Regions from separate parts of the Paenibacillus xanthanilyticus genome, predicted to be linked through region 1. Evidence: predicted binding sites of a transcription regulator. Region 1 holds the regulator's gene; the other holds the start of a gene.
What was found. The regulator LexA, encoded in region 1, represses DNA repair genes until DNA is damaged. The targets are predictions, from matches to a motif close to CGAACATATGTTCG.
Positions count from the first base shown of each region.

Region 2: addB (helicase-exonuclease AddAB subunit AddB) is a predicted target of LexA. The motif match lies at 2,988-3,001, and genes of this name have one in related genera.

Region 1 is NZ_JBHUHA010000002.1:60,502-69,890, reverse strand. It holds gene glnA (type I glutamate--ammonia ligase) at 1-222, shown strand, start outside; gene ACFSKT_RS17355 (peptidylprolyl isomerase) at 451-1,533, shown strand; gene ACFSKT_RS17350 (hypothetical protein) at 1,745-1,918, opposite strand; gene lexA (transcriptional repressor LexA) at 2,122-2,742, opposite strand; gene ACFSKT_RS17340 (LysM peptidoglycan-binding domain-containing protein) at 2,933-3,313, shown strand; gene ACFSKT_RS17335 (DUF896 domain-containing protein) at 3,420-3,608, shown strand; gene ACFSKT_RS17330 (aldo/keto reductase) at 3,658-4,644, shown strand; gene ACFSKT_RS17325 (MFS transporter) at 4,778-5,299, shown strand; gene ACFSKT_RS17320 (HAD family hydrolase) at 5,319-6,104, shown strand; gene ACFSKT_RS17315 (1,2-dihydroxy-3-keto-5-methylthiopentene dioxygenase) at 6,185-6,724, opposite strand; gene metH (methionine synthase) at 6,891-9,389, shown strand, end outside.
Region 2 is NZ_JBHUHA010000001.1:2,263,019-2,272,407, forward strand. It holds gene addB (helicase-exonuclease AddAB subunit AddB) at 1-2,886, opposite strand, end outside; gene ACFSKT_RS09675 (CD3324 family protein) at 3,415-3,723, shown strand; gene ACFSKT_RS09680 (class I SAM-dependent rRNA methyltransferase) at 3,779-5,239, opposite strand; gene ACFSKT_RS09685 (Na/Pi cotransporter family protein) at 5,379-6,404, shown strand; gene deoC (deoxyribose-phosphate aldolase) at 6,331-7,062, opposite strand; gene ACFSKT_RS09695 (NUDIX hydrolase) at 7,069-7,494, opposite strand; gene mtaB (tRNA (N(6)-L-threonylcarbamoyladenosine(37)-C(2))-methylthiotransferase MtaB) at 7,636-8,994, opposite strand; gene ACFSKT_RS09705 (16S rRNA (uracil(1498)-N(3))-methyltransferase) at 9,000-9,389, opposite strand, start outside.

The sequences.
Region 1 (9,389 bases):
GTATACGTTATGACCGAAGAAGAGCGCATCGACGAAGGTATTCCAAGCCTGCCGTCGGATTTGAAGGAAGCGCTCGACGAGCTGCTCCGCAACGAGGTCATCTGCGACGCGCTCGGCGACCATGCGCTTGCGCACTTCTATGAGCTGAAAGAAATCGAGTGGGATATGTACCGCACCCAGGTTCACCAATGGGAGCGCGATCAATATCTGACGCTGTACTAAAATAGATGTCCTTGGCTTGGCGTTGTCCGGAGGTATGATCTCAGTCAGCGCTTCAGCATCAAGCTGTTCAACTACAGCTGGAAACCACTTATATATTTTTAATAAAGTCTCCCTTTGATTTGCGTCGTTTGGCAATTCGAAGGGAGTTTTTTTTATGATTACAGATATAAAACGCAATGATTCAGACTATGGAGAGATCCGGAAAAGATTACAGCGGGAGGCTTAATTGTGGGTAAACTTATGGGCAATATCCTTTTTCGTCGAGTGGGCATAACGACACTGGTCATCGCGGGCATGATGCTCGCAGCAGGTGCAGGCGCCTATGCGGCCACGAAAATGACCTTGATCGTAAATGGCAAAAAATCAACCGTTGAACCTATATCCATTAAGGGGGTTACTTACGTCCCGCTCCGCTCTGCCGCTGAGATGCTTGGTGCAGAAGTCAATTATAATGGTGCTACGAAATCTGTGATGATTGCGAGCAAACCAGATTCGTCGCCTTTAGGCAATGAAGGCAATGGCGTGGTCGGTTCAGTTAACGGCGTTCCCATTACCAAAAATCAGCTTTACGCAGCGATGGCCGCAGTCGGCGGATCCCAAATGCTGGACAACCTGATACAAGAAGAGCTTGTGAAGCAGGAGGCGAAGAAGAAGGGGATCGTCATCAGCGACAAAGATGTGGATGCGGAAATGGCGCAGATCAAGAAGCAGTTCTCCTCCGATTCGGAATTTCATGCTGCTCTTCAGCAATCGAACATGACACTCGAAGATTTGAAGAAGCAAATACCGATGCAGTTACGTATTCGCAAGCTCGTGGAGCTGCGTGCGAAAGTGTCCGATGAAGAAGTGAAACAATATTTTGAGGCCAATAGAGCGATGTTCGATCAGCCTGAGGAAGTGAAAGCTTCGCATATTTTGGTCTCCACGAAAGCACAAGCCGATGAAATTATGATGCAGCTGAAGGGAGGCGCGGATTTTGCGAAGCTGGCGAAAGAACAATCGACCGACACGGGCAGTAAGGGAACCGGAGGCGATCTTGGTTTCTTCGGCAGAGGCGTAATGGTTTCTGAGTTTGAAGAAGCTGCGTTTTCGCTAAAGGTTGGAGAGCTGGGCGGACCGATCGAGACTGAGTTTGGCTTCCACATTATCAAAGTAACCGGCTATAAGGAAGCAAAGGCCGCTACGCTTGAAGGCAAAAAAGCGGAAATTCGAGAACAGCTCATCCGCCAGAAGATTGCGGAGCTTTCGCCTCAGTTGCTGGAAGAACTAAAGTCTAAAGCGCAAATTACGAATACGCTTAATGGGAGGTAGTGAAGGCGAAGGATTGCCTGCGCCACCCCGACGACCATGAATGACCAAGATGAAGAACCCTAGAAGCCATGTGCATCAGGGTTCTTCTCTTTGTTAACGACTGCGAGTGACATGCGCATGCGCCGAAGAGAAGTGAATACAAAAAAGAAGCGCGCACAAGGCGGCTTCCCGTTCGCCGGCACGAGGCCGGCTAAGATGAAGAAGGCGGAGCTTAGGATTTTCCGTGATCGACGAAAATAGAAATGACGACAAGAACGGCACTGATACCGTTTGCAAGATCATTGATCGTCTCGTCCGGAATTTGAATGCCGGCGCTGTCGAGCAGCAGTTTGGCCGCGCCAAGGATTCCGATGATCAAACCGGGTTGTTTCAGTTTCGTCAGCAACTTCATCACCTCGATCGAACTGGAATACGTTATGCTATGATGCCATGGTTCGAATCGATTGGACGAACGTTCGCATGCGAAAGCCTGAATTGGTCAAGTCGTTATGATGCCTATTATGCGTGAACGAACATGAGAGCAAAAGAAACAGGCAGACCTGACGACGTCTATCGTCGTAAGGTCTGCCTGTTCGATTACCTGTTCGATTAATGGATATCGCGGAAGAGTCCAATTACTTTGCCGAGAATCGTCACGTTGCGCAGCCGGATCGGCTCCATCGTCGAGTTCTCAGGTTGAAGACGGATGTGATCGCGTTCCTTATAGAACGTCTTGACGGTTGCTTCGTCATCCTCGGTCATCGCGACAACGATCTCGCCATTGTTCGCCGTCTGCTGCTGACGGACGATTACATAATCGCCATCATGAATGCCTGCTTCGATCATGCTCTCGCCCATAACGTTCAGAATGAAGACGTTGTCGTCTCCGACGCGATCAGCAGGCAGAGGGAAGTAATCTTCGATATTCTCGGTTGCCGTAATCGGTAGGCCGGCCGTAACTTTACCGACCACGGGTACTTTGGCGATCGCGAGCGGGAAAGGGATGCTCTCCATATCGGAGTCCAGTATTTCAATGGCGCGGGGTTTCGTCGGGTCGCGGCGGATCAAGCCCTTCTTCTCTAGCCGGTCCAAATGGCCGTGAACCGTCGAACTGGAGGCTAGTCCGACCGCTTCGCCGATTTCACGGACGGAAGGCGGGTAGCCCTTCTCCCGAACCTCGGTCTTGATGAATTCGAGTATCGCCTGCTGGCGGTTGGAAAGTTTCGACAAACGAGATCACTCCATAAGTTCATTTGTGTCAAATTATAACACAGAACCGGAGTTCGTACAAACATAAGTTCGAGAAACACAAGTTCGCATCGGGGTGCGAACAAATGTTCCAAATGTCGTTGACACCAAACGAGTGTTCGTGTTATTCTTAGTTCATCGAGAACAGAACAAACGTTTGGGGGAATCGAATATGGTAAACACGGTCTCTACTTATACATACACGGAACGGAAACAAGGTACGGCAAGACGCACGGCAGCGAACAAACGCGTCAAAAAGTTGAGAGCAAGCCATATTGCGAAATTCACGACAGTCGTTGCGTTCTTTTTCCTTCTTTTTATCGGATTCATGATTATGAAAGGCAATGCGACTACAGCCATTCCGGAAGCGCCGACGGCATCCGAACAGGTTATCGTAGTTGGCAGCGGCGATACGCTTTGGGCGATCGCAAGCGAAGTGAAGGGCAGCGGCGAGGATATCCGCGAAGTCATCTACTCCATCAAGCAGCGCAATGGGCTTCGAGAGAGAGCGTTGCATGCAGGCCAGAGCTTAATCATTCCGGCGGACCACTAGGTTCGCCGTTTTTTGTTGTTGTCTTGACAATGGACGAGCAAAAATGTCAAAGTAAAGAGTGGAATGTTGACTAGCATGAGCGTTACGGAAAGAGAGGCGTACCACTTTGGAGAAAATCATCGCACGTATAAACGAGCTGTCGCGCAAGCATAAGACCGTGGGGTTAACGGAGGAAGAGACAGCGGAACGCGCCGAGCTGCGCAAACAATATTTGGACAATTTCAAACGGAACTTCCGCGGGCAGCTGGATAATATCAAGTTTGTCGAGGACGAGGAAGACAACATCAAACATTAAGACATCAAGACCTCGAGCCGTTGGATCGAATACGAGGAGGAATGTCGATATGGAATACCGTTTATTAGGTAGAAGCGGACTTGCAGTGTCGGAGCTGTGCCTAGGCACGATGACGTTCGGCAATACGACGAGCGAGCAGGACTCCGTTGAGATGATTCATCGTTTTTTTGAGAAAGGCGGCAATTTCCTGGATACCGCGGACGTATACGTCTCCGGCCGCTCCGAAGAGATCGTCGGCAAAGCGATCCAAGGCCGCCGCTCGGAAGTCGTGCTCGCCACGAAGGTCCGGATGCCAACCGCGGATCATCCGAACGGGGCGGGAATCTCCCGCAAGCATATCATGGATGGCGTCGATGCCAGTTTGAAGCGTCTGCAGACGGATTACATCGACTTGTACCAGGTACATGTATGGGATCACGCGACGCCGATCGAAGAGACGCTCCGCGCGTTGGATGATCTCGTGACCGCTGGCAAAGTCCGCTATATCGGGTGCTCGAACTTTTTCGCGTGGCAGCTGATGAAGTCTTTGGCCGTCAGCGATATGAACCGGTACGTTCGTTTCATTTCCATTCAGCCCCAGTATAGCTTGGTTAGCCGGGAGATGGACCGCGAGATGATGTCGCTCTGCCGCGAGGAGAATATCGGCATCATTCCTTGGGCGCCGCTTGGAGGCGGTTTTCTTACCGGCCGATATAACCGGGAAGAACCAACGGCAGGCAGGCTGACGTCCAAGGTTGGTGAAAGCTCGTGGGCGTTGCGTAACTCGGACAAGAACTTCGCGATCTTGGAGGAAGTCCGGAAGATCGCCGGAGAGCTGGATAAGTCGCCGGCCCAAATTTCGCTCGCGTGGTTGTTGAGCCGCCAAGGGATCACCTCTCCGATCTTCGGCGCAAGCACGTTGGAGCAGTTCGAGGATAATATGGGCGCCGTCGGCTGGACGCTTCCGCGTGAGCTGTACGACCGCCTGGACGAAGTAAGCAAGCTGCCTTCGGAGTATCCGAATCGATTTATCGAGAAATTCGCACGGCCGTTTTAAGGCGCTGGGTTCAATCGGGGTTCGAGTAGAATCGCATGAAACCAAAAACAGGCATCATCCGTAATAGCCTGGGGGTTGCGCGTCGAGCGCGATCCCCGATCTCTATCTACCTGTAAATTAGGAGGCTCCCCATTTGTCATCAAGATCCTGGGAACGCAAAGTTCGCAAAAACCAGACACAGCTGAATAAGCAGCGCAAGAAATACGGCCAGACGCCGCTTCATGTGCAAAAGACAGAGGAAAAATTGGATACGTTCAAAGGCCGCAGTTTTATCATGCCGGCATTCCTCGTTCTCTTCATCGGGATGTACGTCATTACGACGTTCACGTCGGATTATTACAAAGATGCGGGCGCGATGTATTGGGTGACGATCGGCCTTTACGTGCTGATGGCAGTTATCTTCATTCTTCGCCGCCCTTATCTGTCGGTTGGCAAGGATTATGTCCGCACGCGCCGTTTCGGCGGAGACCGCAATCTATATACGGTTGCCATCAAGGCGATCAGCGTACAGAAAGGTTCGGTCGTCATCGAGCAGCAGAAGGGCGCAAATTGGGTATTTAGCCGCATGATCAACCGATATCCGACGGATGAGATGGCGGAACGCCTTCGCGCGTTCGCAGCCGTCCATAACATACCGTTCAACGAGAAAAATTAGACTGGAGTGCAAATGAAGCATGCCGAAGAAAGCCGTACTGTTTGATTTGGATGATACGCTGTTGTGGGACGAGCGCAGCGTGCAGGAAGCATTCGATGCAACCTGTGAATCGGGAGCGGCCCGAACGGGCCTGAATGCCAAGGAGTTGGAAGCTGCCGTGCGGGAAGCGGCGCGCGAGTTGTATGCATCGTACGAGACATTCCCGTTCACCAAAATGATCGGCATCAATCCCTTCGAAGGCTTGTGGGCGAATTTCTTGGCCGGCGAGCAGGAGGAGTTCCGCAAGCTCCAGCAGCTCGCGCCTCTCTACCGCCGCGAATCGTGGACGCGCGGTCTTAAGGCGCTTGGTATCGACCATCCGGAATTAGGCGCGGAGCTGGCCGAGCAGTTCCCGGCAGAGCGCCGCAAGCGTCCGTATGTCTATGAAGAAACTTTCCGTCTGCTCGAGCAGCTCAAGGGCAAATACATGCTGCTGCTGCTGACGAACGGCTCGCCGGATTTGCAGCAAGAGAAGCTCGATGGCGTGCCGGAGCTTGCGCCGTACTTCGATCATATTATCATTTCGGGCACGTTCGGCGAAGGGAAGCCGGCTGCTTCGATTTTCAAACACGCGTTAGAGCGTCTGGGCATCGAGCCGGAGGACGGCATTATGGTCGGAGACAAGCTGACGACCGATATTCTGGGCGCGAACACGATCGGCATGACTTCCGTATGGGTCAACCGTCATGGCGCGGTCCGGACGGACGAAATCATTCCTACCCACGAAATCAAGCATCTCGAAGAGCTGCTGCCGCTGCTGGCCTAAACTTCGCGCGTTCCCAACGAAGGAAACGCAAAACAACCCCCGTTCTCCTAGGAGAGCGGGGGTTATTGGTTAGGTATGAATTATTTCTGGAACGAAGGGTCCGCGTACGGGTGCGCAATCCAGCCTTCCGTCTCGATGAAGAGGCGTACGGCAACGATTTGACGGTTCTCCATCAGCGTGAAGAAGTGCGCCTTGTGCTCCGGTACCGAGATAACGTCGCCGGCTTCGAGCTCGACGTCGAAGTAGCCGACATCGTCGGTGCCTTTAATGATGAAAATGCCTTTTCCCGCCGTAATTGCACGGACTTCGTCTTCCGTATGTGTATGGACCGATTCGAACTTCTTCAACAGTTCGTCCAGGTTAGGCGTTGCGTCGGAGAGGGAGATGATATCCCACGTACGGTAGCCGCGGCGGCTTGCCAGATCGCGGATGTCCTCGTCATACACGGAGAGGATTTGCGCTTTCTCGTCGTCGGTCAGAACGAACTTCTCGCGAAGCTCTTCCGGCAGTTTGTCGGTATTCCAATGTTCGTACAGAACCTCTTGATTCTCAAGAAATGCGCGGACGTTCTCCTCGCCTTGAATGCGTTCGTCAGTATTGCGGATACGAATTTCAGCCATTCCAATCCCTCGTTTCGTTGGACTTTATTTCCGATAAGAATAATTATAGTATAAAACACAACCCCTGTCGACATTAGAACCTTTTCACCCGATGTCGATTCTGGTAGACTAAGGGTTAATGATTTTGGGGTTCTATAGTTGAAGGCGGGAAGGAAGAAGTTCACCGATGACGAAACCGACCATTCAAGAAATGATGGGCCGTCGCATCTTGATTCTCGACGGTGCAATGGGCACGATGATTCAACAGCGCGATCTAGGCGCCGCTGATTTTGGCGGCGAAGAGCTGGAGGGCTGTAACGAGATGCTCGTGCTGACGCGTCCGGATGTCATTCAGGACATTCATGAGGCGTACTTGGAAGCCGGCGCGGACATTCTCGAGACGAATACGTTCGGAGCGGCCAGCGTCGTGCTGGCCGAATACGATATTCCCGAGAAGGCCAGGGAAATCAACCTGGCCGCGGCTTCGATCGCGCGCAAGGCGGCGGACAAATTCTCGACGAGCGATCATCCGCGTTATGTCGCGGGCGCCATGGGACCAACGACGAAGACGTTGTCCGTGACGGGCGGCGTCACGTTCGACGAGCTGGTCGAGAGCTACTGGGAACAGGCTGTCGCGCTCATCGACGGCGGCGTGGATGCCCTGCTGCTGGAGACGTCGCAGGATACGCTGAACGTCAAGGCGGGCAGCATCGGCATCCGCCGCGCGTTCGAGACGACGGGCGTGACGCTGCCGATCATGATCTCCGGGACGATCGAGCCGATGGGAACGACGTTGGCCGGTCAGTCGATCGAATCGTTCTATATCTCGCTCGAGCATTTGAATCCGATCTCCATGGGACTGAACTGCGCGACCGGACCGGAATTCATGCGCGATCACATCCGTTCCTTGTCGGAAATCGCGCGTACGGCGATCAGCTGTTATCCGAACGCGGGCTTACCGGACGAGAACGGGCAGTATCACGAGTCGCCGGCTTCGCTCGCGCGCAAAATCGCGGATTTTGCCGAACAGGGCTGGCTGAATATCGCGGGCGGCTGCTGCGGCACGACGCCGGATCATATCCGGGCCATGGCGGAGACGCTGTCGAAATACCCGCCTCGGACCAAGCTGGGCGATCACCCGCCGGCGGTCTCGGGCATCGAGACGGTGTTCATCGAAGACGAGAACCGACCGATCATGATCGGCGAGCGCACGAATATTTCCGGCTCCCGCAAATTCAAGCGCCTCATTAAAGAAGGCAAGTTCGACGAGGCTTCCGAGATCGCGAGAGCGCAGGTAAAGGGCGGCGCCCATATTATCGATATCAACTTGCAGGATACGGATATCGATGAAGCCTATGCGGTACATCAGTTCTTGCCGCAGGTCGTCAAGAAGATCAAAGTGCCGCTCATGCTCGATTCCACCTACGATCATATCATCGAGCTCGGACTCAAATATTCGCAGGGCAAAGCCGTCATCAATTCCATCAACCTGGAAGACGGCGAATCAAAATTCGAGAAGATTCTGCCGCTGATTCACCAATACGGCGCGGCTGTCGTGTGCATCTTGATCGACGAGCGCGGCCAGGCGGTTTCGCGCGAAGCGAAGATGGAAGTCGCCACGCGCTCCTATGAGCTGCTTACCGGCAAGTATGGCATGGCGCCGGAAGACATTATTTTCGACCCGAATATGTTCCCGGTCGGCTCGGGCGATCCGCAGTACATCGGCTCTGCCGTCGAGACCATTGAAGGCATTCGGATGATTAAGGCGAAATATCCGAAGGCGAAGACGATACTCGGCCTCAGCAACATCTCCTTCGGTCTGCCCGACGCAGGCCGCGAAGTGCTGAACTCCGTCTATTTGTATCACTGTACGAAGGCGGGCCTCGATTACGCGATCGTCAACACGGAGAAGCTGGAGCGGTATGCCTCCATTCCGGAAGACGAGCGCAAGCTGGCGGAAGATTTGATCTACAACACGAACGACGAGACGCTCGCCGCTTTCGTGGCCGCGTTCCGCGACAAGAAGATCGAGAAGAAGGAGAAGGCGTCGAATTTGACGCTGGAGGAGCGGCTCGCTTCTTATGTCGTCGAAGGAACGAAGGAAGGGCTCATTCCCGACCTGGACGAAGCGCTCAAGAAATACTCCGCGCTGGAGGTCATTAACGGTCCGCTGATGAAAGGCATGGAAGAAGTTGGCCGTTTGTTCAACAACAACGAGCTGATCGTGGCCGAGGTGCTCCAAAGCGCGGAGGTCATGAAAGCATCGGTCGCCCATCTCGAGCAGTTCATGGAGAAGGACGAGACGTCGGTGAAAGGCAAAATCATTCTGGCGACGGTTAAGGGCGACGTTCACGATATCGGCAAAAATCTCGTCGAGATCATTTTGTCGAACAACGGCTACCAAATTATCAACCTGGGCATCAAGGTGCCGCCAGAGCAGATTATCGAAGCTTACCGGAAAGAAAAGGCGGACGCGATCGGCCTCTCCGGCTTGCTCGTCAAATCCGCGCAGCAGATGGTCGTCACGGCGCAGGATATGCGCAACGCGGGCATCGACGCGCCGATCCTAGTCGGCGGCGCCGCGCTGACGCGCAAGTTTACGAAGACCCGCATCAGCCCGGAATACGACGGCCTCGTGCTGTACGCCAAAGACGCGATGGACGGGCTCGATATCGCGAACAAGCTC
Region 2 (9,389 bases), on a different contig from region 1:
CAGCAGCAGACCGCCTTCCGATTCCGCCGCGTCGACCCGGTCGATCCGTCCGACCATCTCGAGCGTGCGCTCGCGAACGAGCGGGATTCTAAGCGACGGCAGCGGTCCGTCGGGACCGAACCCGATCTCCAGCCCCACGGGCTTGAATGCCGCGCGGCGAGCATGTTCGCCCAGAATGACGGCCGCTTGCGCGATAATATCCCGCAGCTTCCGCGCGACGTATTGATGGCGCCGGCTGCTGAACAGAATCTGCGACTGCAGCCGATGCGCTAGTTCGTCGACGACGCCGGCGGCCGCCGCGCGGATCTCGCTGTCGTCCAATTCGCCGAACCGGTCGCCCAGCTTCTCGGTAAGCTTGCTAAGCGCCGCATGGAACAGCTGTCCGATGTCGGGCGCCGCCAGCTTGAAGACGTCGCGCTCCCGCAGCCGCAGTCCGTGGATGACGAAATGTTGGAACGGGCACGCTACGAAGCGTTCCATTCGCGACACGCTGCCGCGCAGCACTTCGCCGTACAGTCGGTCGGCCGTATCGCGCGTCAGATATTGCGCTTCGTTGGCGTAATCCAGCGACGCGACGAGGCGCTTCAGACGGCTTTCCCAATCCGGGCGAACCGCATACCAGTTGAACGCCTCCCACCACAACGGCGCGATCGTCGCGCCTTGCTTCCAAGCGCGCAGCTGGGCAGTCAAGTAAGATAACGTCCGGTGCGGATGCGCAATATAGGAAAGCTGCTCCTCCGGCGGCATGCCGTGAGCGGGCTCGATGGCGATCTGGCGCTCCGCGATGCCTGGGAACATGCTCTTCACGTGACGAATCACTTCCGAAGCGTGAAGACTCTTGCCCTCCTCGTCCGCGAGCGGATAGCTGATCCAGAGGTGGCGGCTAGGCGTCGACAACGCGTTGTAAATGAGAAACCGCTCGTCCAGCAGTCTTCGCCGGACGCCCGGCGCCATCGCGATCCCGCCGCGTTCCAGCGTCTCGCGCTCCTGCTCCGTCAGGACGCCGTCTTCCTGCATCCGCTGCGGCATGACGCCGTCGTTCGCCCCGAGCAAATAACAAACCTGGACCTTGCCCGACCGCGTCCGGTCCATGCTGCCCACGAGCACCTGGTCAAGCGAGGGCGGCACAGCCGCCAGCTTCAAGCTCTCGAGTCCTGTGTCGACCATGCCCGCAAACAGCTCGAACGGGAGCTTCTCGCCGCCGGTCATCTCGGCCAGCTGATCGAGTAGCCCAAGCACGCCATCCCATAGCTGGCGATGCTCCCGCGACCGCAGCGTATCGCCTTTGGACGCGGCCGCGAGGCTCCACTTCTCCAGCCGGTCCGGCGCGCCAATCTCGATTAACAGCTTGTATAGCGCGACGCACATGCCGCGCACGTCCGGCGCTTTCTTCAGCCGCTTCGAGAACCGCAGCAGCGGCTCGACGACAGCCTCGCGCGCGGCTAGAATCGCTTGGAAGAGGCGCTGGTCGCGCTCCCCGGCTTGCGCCGGCTCGCCTTCGAGCGTATCCCGCACGAGCGGCTTCCACTTCTCGGCGTTCAGCCAACGATTGCCGTCGATGCCCGCCGCTAGCGCGTAATTCTCCAGTAGGTCGAACGTCTCCCGGGTCAGCCGGCTATCCGACGCCTCGTCCGGCATGAGCAGCTCGGTCTTGATGCAGCGGAATACCGCCTCGTAACGCCAACCCCTAACCGCGATCTCAAGCGCCGAACGGATGAACTCGGACAGCGGATGATGGAGCGCCGCCTCCTTCTGGTCCATGAAGACCGGAATGTCGTAATCGTCGAAGACGGCCTTCAAGTACTCCGCGTAATCCGGGGCATTGCGCACCATGACCGCGAAGTCGAAGTAGCGCAGCCCTTCCGTGCGCACCCGCTCCGTGATATCCCGCGCGACCGCCTCGACCTCCGCCCGGCGATTGGCAGCGGCATGCAGAGACACGCTGCCGTCGTACTCCTCGCCCGGCGCAAGCCGCAGAGGCCGGCGGTCAGCGTAATGGCGTTCCGCATGCGCCAACATCGGACGTCCGCGGAATCGGTACGGCGGCTCGTCCGGCAGCAGCACCGGCTCGGCAACCTCCACCCCGGCATGCTCCGCGATTTCCCGCAGCTTCAAATACGTCTCCGCCGTCGGGCGGAATAGCTCGAGCTCATGCGGCGCCTCGCCGTGGCCGTAGATCCGATCGAGACACAACGTTACCGTTACCTTCGCGCCGTAACGAATGATCGCGGCCAGCGCCTCGTATTCCTTAGGCGTAAAGCCATGAAAGCCGTCGATCCAGAATTCCGCTTGCTTCATGATCGGAGACTCTGGGAAGCCCCGCACGAGCCAATCCAGATACGCTTCGGAATCGACATACAAGCCCGCCAGCTCCTGCTCCAGCTGCACGCCGACAAGCTGCAGGTCGTGAAGCTTACGGCGCAGCAGCGCGCTTTGGGGCCCTGCCAGGCCGTCGTCCGCGAATTGCCGCAGCCTCTCGTCGTCCACGCCGTACCGCTTCCATTCCGTCAACAGCTCGCCCAACCGCTCGATAAATCCGTGCTGGCTCTCGCTCCCTTGATAGAGCAGCAGATCGTTACGCAGCCGATTAACGATCTTGTATAAGAGCATGTTCTTGCCGCTCTCGCTGATCGGCACGAGCGCGGTGCCGCCCGTCTCCTGCATGACGCGGAACGACAGACGCCGGAAGCTCAGCGCCTGCGCGCGGATCGTACCCGCGACGCCTCCGCCCAGCATCGCATATTCCGTCTGGAACGTCGCCTGTTCGGGAACGAGCATGATCAGCGGCGCGCCGTCCGGCTGCTCCCGAATACGATGCCTGATCTCTTCCAGGCACAAATGAGTCTTGCCCGCGCCCGCCCGTCCGATCACAAACCGTAGCGTCATACCTTCACCTCATTCTGATAGCCGCATCTACCCGTAGAGCGGCCGATTCTATTCGATTGTTCTATTCTATCACAGCGAGTCTCCCATTTCACGCCGAAAAACAAACAAACGTTCGCATTATGGACCGGTAAATGGATGCAGTTCTGGAGGGTGCGGGCAAAGAACGGTTATAGCCGTTTTTTCGCTTGCGACCCTTTTGGAAATATGAGTTAATATAGATGTCGGGCCCGACGAATACCGCGCGAAAGGAGCTGATTGCATTGAAAAGCGCTGAGGTGATTTTCGCTTAATCGCGAAAATCGTTCCGGAGGAGGCGGCTAACCCCGTCTCCTTCCATATACCGATACCCGATAATGACAAGGACGGACGCGAGCAGCGCCGTTGCTTGGCCACGATGCGCCATACGTATCGTGATTTTTGCGTTTTAGGCTACACCATTAAACTAAAGGAGGCGGCTAAGCATGGTATGGACCGTAACAACGACCGTAGGCACTCAAGTTCGATACCCATCCGAGGAGGAGCTTAACCTTGAACTACAAAAATGGAAAAGATGTGCTGCCCCCTAGTTTACTGAAAGAGCTGCAGCATTACATACAAGGGGAACTAGTCTATATCCCGAAACAGACCGAGCAGCGGGCGGCATGGGGCGAGAAGAGCGGCTCACGCCAGCAATTGACCCTTCGCAACCAGGAGATTTACAGCTGCTTCATCGGCGGCACGACTATGACGGAGCTGGAGCGCAAATTTCATCTCTCCGGCGAGAGCATTCGCAAGATCATCGTGAAGATGCGCCGCACTTCCATACATCAGGCCAGCGCCCATGGCGCTTACTCATAAAGAAAGGCTTCCCGCCCGCGAATCGATTTCGCCGGTTGGGAAGCCTTTTTATTATCTACGAACGGCTGCGCACCTCGAAGATGCCGAATTTCAAGTAGTGGCCTTCGCCGACGCCGACGATTTGCGGATGGTCCTTGCCCGCCGCGCGCCATTCGATCAAGCGCAGAATTTTGCCCGCGTCGGCCGCTGCCGCCTGAATCGTCTCCAGGAACAAGTCCGGCTGCATGTGGTACGAACAGCTGGCCGTCACCAGATAACCGCCCTCGTTCACCAGCTTGAGCCCCTGCAAATTAATGTCTTTGTAGCCGCGCACCGCACCGGCCACCGCGCTCTTCGTCTTCGCGAAGGCAGGCGGATCGAGAATGACGACGTCCCACGTTCGGCCGCCGCCGCCGAGCGCTTTCGACGTGTCGGTCTTGGCCGTGCCTGCCGCGCCGGCGCGAGCGCGTTCCGCGCGCTCTTCCTGCCCTTTCACCTGCATCCGCAAGTAATCGAACGCGTCCGCGACGACGAACTCCACGCGGTCCTCGAAGCCGTTGCGGGCCACGTTGCGCCGGGCTGTCTCGATCGCGTGCTCGGAGACGTCCAGACAGGTCACCTTCTTGGCTCCGTACTTGCAGGCGTGAAGCGTGAAGCTGCCCGTGTGCGCAAAGCATTCCAACACCGTGGCCCCGTCCCAATGCGGGAACGTCACCACTTTGCCGTTCGCGTTGACCGGCACCAGCACTTCGGGCGCCAGCGCTGCGCCGGTGTCGTCGCCAGCCGCTCCGCCGATCTCGCGTACGACCGCTTCGCCGCCGTCCGGCAGCTCCTCGCGCATGCGGCGTTCCAGGTTGATGCCGCTGCGGGCGCCCCAGCCGCGCATAAGCGGCTCGATCGAAGCCCGATTCTCGCGTTGATCGAAGAAATACCCCGTCTTCTGTCCTTCCACGATATCCACTTCCATCCGAAGGCCGTTCTCCCGGATCTCGATGATCCGCGGACAATCCCCGTACAGTAAGCCCGTCCGTTCTTCCAGCCCTTCCAGCTTCCGAACGGAGACGTCGCTCCGCTCGTATATTCCTTTGGGCTCGAACACGCTCACGAGGGCGTTCACAAGCGCCTCGCGATGCGCCTCCATCCCGAGGGTCAGTACCTGAATGACGAGCACGCCGCCGAAACGGTCGACGATCAGGCCCGGCAGGAAGTCCGCCTCGCCGTATACGAGCCGGCAGTCCTCACCGTTGACAAAGCGGCTGCGGTGCTGCGCGCACTGCCGGAAGCGTTCGGCGAAGAACGCCTCGTCCATCGCTTCGGTCGGCTTATAGCCGATAATTCGGATCGTGATCTGGGATTGCGGATTCCAATACCCCGTCGCCAAGTAGCGTCCTTGATGGTTCACGACATCCACCAGCTGCCCCGGACGTCCTTCACCGTCCATCCGCTCGATTTCGCTGGCGAATACCCATGGGTGACCGCCTTCCGTCCGCTTCTTTCTCTCTTTCTTCAAAATGGCTTTTACCCGTTCCATCGCCATCATCCGTCCTCTCCCCTAATCCCTTTGCAAGACGCTAGTACTTGTTCGACGTCTCGCGACTTGAGCTTGTCATGCTTGTTTCTTCGTCCGCATAAATTGATCTGAATGTTGATTTTACTGTTCAAAGGAGTGCAGCCTCATGGTTCAAGACATTCTCCTGCCGATGACGCTCGGCTTCGTTATTTTCCTGATTGGCATGAAAGCTATGGAGCTCGCGCTTCATCAGTCCGTCGGCCGCCATCTTCAAACGGTGCTGGAACGCATGACGGCCACGCCGCTCCATGGGCTGCTCATCGGAACAGCAACAACGGCCGTTCTGCAGAGCAGCACGGCCGTTACGGTCATGACGATTGGCCTGGTCAACGCCAAGCTGCTCACGTTCCCGCGAACGCTCGGCATAATCCTTGGCACCAATATCGGCACCTGCCTGACGACGGAATTAATCGGTCTCAATATCACCCGTATGGCTTGGCCGCTGCTGGCGACCTCGCTCGCGCTATGGATGGCGACGGCGCTGCTGCGCGAGCTCGGGCTCGGCCGGCTGCTGATGGGCTTTCGCAGCGTTCGACTCGGGAGCGGTACCGCCTCCGGTGCGACACCTGCCGGCGAGCGCTGGCTGCAGGCCGCTCGCAGCGGCTCCGTCATCGCCGGCGGCTTCGCGCTGCTGCTCGTCGGCATGGCCCTCATGCAATCCGTTGGTCCCGCGGTCGAAGCGAGCGGCTTGTTCGACGCCTTCCTAAGCCGAGCGGAAAACAGCGTGCTCTGGGGCATCGTGGCCGGCGCGATCCTCACTGCAGCCGTGCACAGCGGGGCAGCGGTCATCGCGATTATCATGGGGCTGGCCAGCGCGCTTGCTTTGCCCGTGCCGATCGGCATCGCCATCGTGCTGGGCGCCAACATCGGCACGTGCGTCACCGCGCTGCTCGTGTCGCTTGGCGGCCCCAAATCCGGGCGCTTCGTCGCCTGGTCGCATGCGCTGCTCAACGTCGGCGGAGCGGCGCTGTTCGCCCCTTTCACCGCCGAGCTTCAAGCCGCCGCCAGTTGGTTCGGCGCCTCGCCTGCTGCGCAAATCGCCCATGCGCAGACGATTTTTAATATAGCGTGCTCGCTCCTTGCTCTTCCGCTGTGTTATCTTCCGATAATTCGGCGGATGACTGTCCGCTGACGATCGCCACGCCTGCGCTCGTGCCTAGACGGTTCGCGCCCGCTTGCAGCATGCGGATGGCGGTCTCCATGTCGCGGATGCCTCCCGATGCTTTCACCCCGATGCCGGAGGTGACGGACGCCCGCATGAGCCGAATGTCGGCTTCGCTCGCTCCGCCGGTGCCGAAGCCGGTTGACGTCTTCACATAGTGTGCGCCGGCGGCCTCAGCCACGCGGCATGCTTCGGCTTTCTGTTCCTGGTTAAGCATGCCTGTCTCGAGAATGACCTTCACGATCGCCGAGCCTTCCACGGCACGGACGACCGACGCGATATCATGGGATACGACGCCGTAACGGCCGTCGACGACGGCGCCGATCGGCAGCACCATATCGATCTCGTCCGCGCCGTCCTGAACCGCCGCTTGCGCTTCGTACACTTTGACCTTCGTCGACATCGCTCCCAGCGGAAAACCGACCACAGCCGCGATATGGACACCGGTATCGGCAAGCTTCTCTCGGCAAAGCGACACCCATGACCCGTTGACGCACACGCTGTAGAACTGATGAATGGCCGCTTCTTCGCAAAGCTTGATGATGTATTTCTCCGTCGCGCCCGGCTTCAGCAGCGTATGGTCGATAAACTTCGCGATCGGAGTACCCGGTTCCCATTTCTCTAACATTCGTCGTTAAACCTCCAGGCCGAGCAGCCTAAGCGCCCCCGACAAAATTTGGTCGTTGTTGCTGTACCCCGACTGACGCTGTCGCCGCCAAGCCTCCATCGGCTCAAACCATTCCACGCCCCGAATTTCTTCGACTTGCGCCTGAAGCTTGCCGCCGATCGCTTCCACGAGATAATAGTGAACCTCTTTGTCGACGGTACCTTTGGACTCGTGATTGTACTTGTATTTAATTTGGTCGATTGGCGCGACGATCATTCCCTGCAGGCCGGTCTCTTCGGCAATTTCCCGCAGCGCGGTTTCTTCCACGGTTTCGCCCGGCTCCATTTTGCCCTTCGGCAGCGAAATTTTGCCGTAGCGGTCCTGAATGAGCTGCACCTGCAGAACGCCGCCCTCGCGGCGGAACACCACGCCGCCCGCCGAAATTTCCTTCATGCACTTCGCCTCCTGTCATCCGATATAAGCGCGTATGTAGAGCAAGGATTCCGCCTTCCCGCAAGAGGAGACAGAATCCTTGTAGACTCGGGTGTTGCTATTCGCGTCGCGTATCCGCGCTATCGCCAGTATCGTGGACGCTTAGCTGGCCTCGGTGCCGCGCACGGCTACCGCACGCTCGTCAAGGACACGAACTAGCTGGCCTTTGCATTCGTTCACGCCCGCTTCGGTTATTTTTACCCGGCACAGCTGCCCGATAAGCGTCTCCGAGCCTTCGAAGACGACTTGCAAATAGTTGCCGGAATAACCCATGACCAAGCCGCTGCCCGGCGCGCCTTTGTAGTCGCGCTCCGGAATAACGTCGACCACTTCGCCGACGAACTGCTGCGCGTAAGCCAATTGCATCTTCTCGGACAAATCGATCAGCTTGTGCACGCGCTCGTTCTTCACTTCTTCGTCGACCTGGTCTTCCATCCGGGCGGCCGGCGTGCCGGTCCGCTTGGAATACGGGAAGACGTGCATCTCGGCAAAGCCCAGCTCTTCCATGAACTTGTAGCCGGCCTCGAACATCTCTTCCGTCTCGCCCGGGAATCCGACGATGACGTCGGTCGTGATCGCCACGCCAGGCATCGCTTCGTGCAGCAGTCGGATCTTCTCGGCGAATTCGGCCGTCGTATATTTGCGGCGCATCCGCTTGAGCACGGAATCGTCGCCCGCCTGCAGCGGAATGTGGAGGTGGCGGCACATCTTCGGCGAACGGTTCAGCACGTCGATCATGTCGGCGTCGATCTGGCTCGCTTCAATAGAGCTGATGCGGATCCGCTCCAGTCCCTCCACCTTGTCCAAATCCCACAGCAGATCGGATAATTTGTAATTCTCCATATCATCGCCGTAACCGCCGGTATGAATACCCGTCAGGACGATTTCCTTGTAGCCGGCCGCGACGAGTTGACGCGCCTGGTTCAGGACACTCTCCGCTTCGCGGCTGCGGGATAGACCGCGCGACCAAGGAATGATGCAGAAGGTGCAGAAGTTGTTGCACCCTTCTTGAATCTTCAGGAATGCGCGGGTCCGGTCGGCGAAATCCGGCACGTCCAGTTCTTCGAACTCCCGCGTCTTCATGATGTTGCGCACGGCATTGACCGGCTTGCGCTCGGCCTGCAGCTGGGCGACGTAATCCATCAGCTTGTCCCGGTCCTGCGTCCCGATGACCAGATCGACGCCTTCGATCGCCATGATCTCGGCCGGGGACGTCTGCGCGTAGCAGCCCGTTACGGCGACGATCGCGTCCGGGTTGCGGCGGATCGCGCGGCGGATGATTTGGCGGCTCTTCTTGTCGCCCGTATTGGTAACCGTGCATGTATTGATCAGGTACACGTCGGCGGTCGTCGTCTCGAAATCCACCTGCTCGTACCCTTCATTCTTGAACAGCTGCCAAATCGCTTCCGTATCATAGAAGTTTACTTTGCAGCCCAGCGTGTAAAAAGCAACTGACGGCATGTCTGTTAAACGCCTCCCATTTCTCCGGATTCATACATCAGGCAGGCGAGTCCGACCATGGCCGCCGTCTCGGTGCGCAGAATGCGCTTGCCCAAACCGACGATGACAGCGCCCGCCGCTTCGGCTTCGTCGGCCTCGCGTTCGGTAAAGCCGCCCTCGGGCCCAACGATCAGCAGCACGCGCGGCGACGCCGCGGCTCGCTCCCCGTTCCGATAAGCCTGCACCGCGTCGCGAATGCCCGCGCCGCCTGATCCGCCTTCCTTCTCGTAACAAAATAACACTAGTTCATACTCGCCGACCGATTCGATCAGCTTTCGCCAGGAACGGACCGCTTCCACCCGGGGAATCCGGCTGCGGTGCGCTTGCTCAGCCGCTTCCTTGGCGATTTTGCCCCA